DNA from 2 places in the Kitasatospora sp. NPDC002040 genome. Region 1 is predicted to be linked to the other one. Evidence: riboswitches for the same ligand, from Rfam matches in the RefSeq annotation. Region 1 holds a riboswitch; the other holds the start of a gene.

Region 1 (2,194 bases):
GGTGGCCGAGTTCGAGCCGAGGGTGCAGCAGCTGACCGACCGCCTGATCGACGACTTCGCGCAGCGCGGCTCGGCCGACCTGATCCACGAGTTCGCCTTCCCGCTGCCCATCTACGCGATCTGCGACCTGCTCGGCGTGCCGCCGGAGGACCAGGACGACCTGCGCGACTGGGCCGGGGCGATGATCCGTCACCACGGCGGCCAGCGCGGCGGGGTGGGCCGGGCGGTGAAGAAGATCAGGACGTACCTGCTGGAGCTGATCCACCGGAAGCGGGCCGATCTCGGCGACGACCTGATCTCGGGGCTGATCCGGGCCAGTGACCACGGTGAGCACCTGACCGAGAACGAGGCCGCCGCGATGGCCTTCATCCTGCTGTTCGCCGGCTTCGAGACCACCATCAACCTGATCGGCAACGGGACCTACGCGCTGCTCCGCAACCCGGCCCAGCGGGCGCTGCTGCAGGAGTCGGTGCAGCGCGGCGAGAAGGAGCTGCTGGCCACGGCAGTGGAGGAACTGCTGCGCTACGACGGTCCGGTGGAGCTGGCCACCTGGCGGTTCGCGACCCACCCGCTGAGCATCGGCGGGGTGGACATCCCGGTCGGCGACCCGGTGCTGGTGGTGCTGGCCGCGGCCGACCGCGACCCGGCCAGGTTCGCCGGGGAGAACACCCTGGACCTGGCGCGCAAGGACAACCCGCACCTCGGATTCGGTCACGGCATCCACTACTGCATCGGTGCGCCGCTCGCCCGGATGGAGGGTCAATTCGCCCTCGCCACGCTGCTGACCAGGCTGCCGGACCTGCAACTTGCCGCCGATCCGGCCGAGCTGCGCTGGCGGGGCGGCCTGATCATGCGCGGGCTGCGGGAGTTGCCGGTGTCGTTCACCCCGGAGAACTGACGGCGTGTCGGTCAGATCTGATCGGGCGTGATCTGAGTACGCATCAATCCGGACATACCAGTATGGTTTGTGGACGTCCCGCTGCGCAGCGTGATTTATGTGTGATCTGTTCGACATAAGCTTGTGATCCATCTGGTCATCTGCTTACTCTCCCTGGTGTTCGCAGCTGCGAACCCCGTGCGCGGAACGCCGAATCCTGCCCGCCGCGCTGCCGGGACACCGACCAGACCCTTGGGCAGGGGCGGGGGACCCACGTAATTCGCCGTCCCCCACGGCTTGGGGTGAAGCCGCCAGCGATGGCGGCCGGGCCACCTCCCGGTCCGAACCCGACAGCTCACCTCGCAGGCGTGCGGAGAGGGACTTCTTCATGCTCTTCACCGGTTCGGGCCGTCATCGTCGTCGTACGCAGGCCGAGAAGGTCATCGCCGTCGCGGGAGTTGCAGGCGTCGGCCTCGCGCTGCCGCTGCTGAGCGCCACCGGCGCCCACGCCGCCCCGGTCGACACCTGGGACAAGGTCGCCCAGTGCGAGAGCGGCGGCAACTGGAGCATCAACACCGGCAACGGCTTCTACGGCGGGCTCCAGTTCACCCCGAGCACCTGGAAGGCCTTCGGCGGCCAGTCCTACGCCGCGCAGGCCAACCAGGCCAGCAAGGGCCAGCAGATCGCCGTCGCCGAGAAGGTGCTCGCCTCGCAGGGCCCCGGCGCCTGGCCGGTCTGCTCCGTCAAGGCCGGTCTGACCAAGGGCGGTTCGCCCGCCCAGGTCGACACCTCGGCGGGCAAGGCCTCGCGCTCGGAGACCCGGGCCGCCGCCCCGAAGGCGGAGACCAAGGCCGCCCCGAAGCAGCAGGCGGCGCCGAAGCCGGCCACCCCCAAGGCGGCCGCGCCGACCGTCAGCGCGCCGAAGCACGCGGCGCCGAAGGCACCCGCCGCCACCGGCGGATACACCGTCAAGTCCGGTGACACCCTCTCCGGCATCGCCGCCGCCCAGGGGCTGGACTGGCACCAGGTCTACCAGGCGAACACGGCCGTGATCGGCGGCGACCCGGACCTGATCCTGCCGGGCCAGGTGCTCAAGCTCGGCTGACCGGGCCGCACCGATCCACGACACACCGTCAGCGCGGGGCCGCACCGGCTCGTTCCGGTTCGGCCCCGTTCGCGGTCATTCAGGTGAACTACCGGTGAGTAGCCGGGCCACACGGTGAGACAGGACCAAGGTCAGCGTGGTCCCGGGCCGAGGTGCGGTTAGGCTCTGGTCGTAAACGACAACACATCCCGCTTCCGCCAAGGAGATGCCTC
Region 2 (2,194 bases), on a different contig from region 1:
GTGTGGTACTTCAGGCCGGACTTGACGTGGTTGGTCAGCTCCAGCAGACCGGCGTTGTCGGGGTGGTACTCGAACGAGTCGATCTCCCCGTTGCCGTTCTTCCAGGTCCACAGCGCCGGCCAGGCACCGGAGCCGGCCGGCAGCTTGACCCGGGTCTCGGCGTAGTCGCCGGTCTTCACCTGGAAGCCTTCCGAGGAGTACTCGGTGGTGAGCAGCCCGGTGTCCCAGGCCTGCTTGCCGTTCTCCAGGGTGTGGCTGGAGGGCTTGGCGGTGAAGGTCGCCACCCCGCCCGAGACGCTGACGCCGTTCTGGCTGATCCAGTCGAGCTTGTTGTCGTCCGGGTTGTGGGTGCCGTAGCGGTACGAGCTGCTGCGGTCGCCGACCCACTTGGAGCCCCAGGCGATCCCGTTGTCGAACTCCTCCGACCAGGTCAGCGCCTTGCCGGGGATCGGTGAGGTCCCGGCCGGGGTGGTGGGGGTCGGCGTGGGGGTCGGGGTCGGCACCGGGGTGGGCGTGGGGGTGGGCGTCGGGGTCGGGGTGACCGCGCCGCCGACCGTCAGCCGCTGCGACGGCAGGTTGTGCCAACTCCCGTTCAGGTCCTGCCAGAAGCCGAACTGGGTGTACGTGCCGGCCGGCAGCGAGCGGGCCCCGCTGGTGAAGTTCACGCCGCTCGGGCAGATCTGCACGTTGCTCGCGTTGCCGGGGAAGTCGAGGTTGCGGCCGGCCGCGTCGCGGACGCCGACACCGAGCGTCTTCGCGGTGAAGCAGCTGCCGGAGTGCACGGTCAGACCGGCCTTGGTCGCGGTGTTCGCGGCCATCGAGCCCGGCGTGAGCCGGTCCTGGGTGACGGAGGTGGCGGCCTGGGCCTGGCCGGCCAGCGGAGCAGCGGCGATCAGCGGTACGGCCACCAGGGCGGCCGCGCCGAGACGCGCAGGGGTCAGGGCAATACGCATGGGCAGGGTCCTCGTCGACGCCTACGAGGTGAGCTGTCGGGTTCGGGCCGGAGGACTGCCCGGCCGCGCGTGCGCGCGGCTTCACCCCGAGCGGTTCCCTGCCGGGGCAGGGGTGACCGCAGACTGACCTGGTTCCCCCGCTCCTGTCCGAACTCGGTGTGGTCGAGTAACCGTCGACGGGCGGACAGGACTCGGCGTCCCGGCGACGGCGTCCGCAGCGGCGCGGACAACTCCATGCAGGCTAGGCAGATTGTCCGACCATCGACAATGAGACCTCTCTCACATCCCCGGAAAACGGGCGGAATCAGGACGGCACTCCCGGTCGCACAGGAGGAATTACCGGTCCTGCTCACACGAATTGCCGAAATCCGGCAAACGGTGACCCAAGGGCCATTCCACCGCATCCGACGGCCGGTCAACTGCCGTTCATCCCAGGCCAATCAACTCGACGGGCCGGTGTTCTTATCATACGCTCGGCGCTCAGCGGGGGTTTCGCAGCGGCATTCACGAATGCCTGCTGCCATCTTTCGCCGACCAATCAACTCCGCCCCGATAAACGGAAGTTCGACCGACTTCTCCGTCCCGTCAGCGAAAGGCACAGACATATGCGCGCACCGCGCCCGTGGTTCAGCAGGTCCGCCGGAGTACTCGTCACGGCTCTCACCCTCGGCCTCCTCACCGGAGGTGCGGTCGGCCCGGCCAACGCCGTGACCGGCGACGTCCCGATGGACGACGAGTACTCCTTCACCGCCAAGCTCGCCATCGGCGACCAGGGTCTGAGCTGCTCCGGCGTTCTGATCGACCCGCTCTGGCTGCTGACCGCGAGGAGCTGCTTCGCCGACGGCACCACCCCCGCCGCCGCCGGCCCGCCGAGGCTCGCCACCACCGCGACGGTCAACCGGGTGGACCTGGCCGACACCGCGTCCGGACGGACCCTCAAGGTCACCACGCTCGCCCCGCACGCCGACCGCGACCTGGTGCTGGCCAAGCTGGAGTTCCCGGTCTTCGGGGCCAACCGGATCAAGCTCGGCAGCACCGCCCCGGCGGCCGGCGAGATCCTCACGGTGGCGGGCTTCGGCAGCACCCTGAGCACTGCCGCGCCGACCAAGCTGCGCGCCGGCGATTTCACGGTGCAGAGCGTCGACGCCGGCGGCATCGGTATCAGCGGCAGCTCCCCGAGCTACGTCTCCGTCTGCAAGGGCGACGCGGGCGGCCCGGCCTTCCGTACCGTCGGCGGTGTC

The links. A riboswitch is a leader RNA that binds a small molecule or an ion and turns the genes downstream of it on or off. The one in region 1 is predicted to bind cyclic di-AMP.
Region 2: another riboswitch for cyclic di-AMP. It lies ahead of ABT118_RS24035 (glycoside hydrolase family 16 protein); the one in region 1 lies ahead of ABT118_RS10985 (transglycosylase family protein).

The regions. Positions count from the first base shown of each region.
Region 1 is NZ_JBEOXV010000003.1:154,876-157,069, forward strand. It holds gene ABT118_RS10980 (cytochrome P450 family protein) at 1-898, shown strand, start outside; cyclic di-AMP (ydaO/yuaA leader) riboswitch at 1,110-1,260, shown strand; gene ABT118_RS10985 (transglycosylase family protein) at 1,266-1,982, shown strand.
Region 2 is NZ_JBEOXV010000012.1:134,209-136,402, forward strand. It holds gene ABT118_RS24035 (glycoside hydrolase family 16 protein) at 1-953, opposite strand, end outside; cyclic di-AMP (ydaO/yuaA leader) riboswitch at 957-1,122, opposite strand; gene ABT118_RS24040 (trypsin-like serine protease) at 1,559-2,194, shown strand, end outside.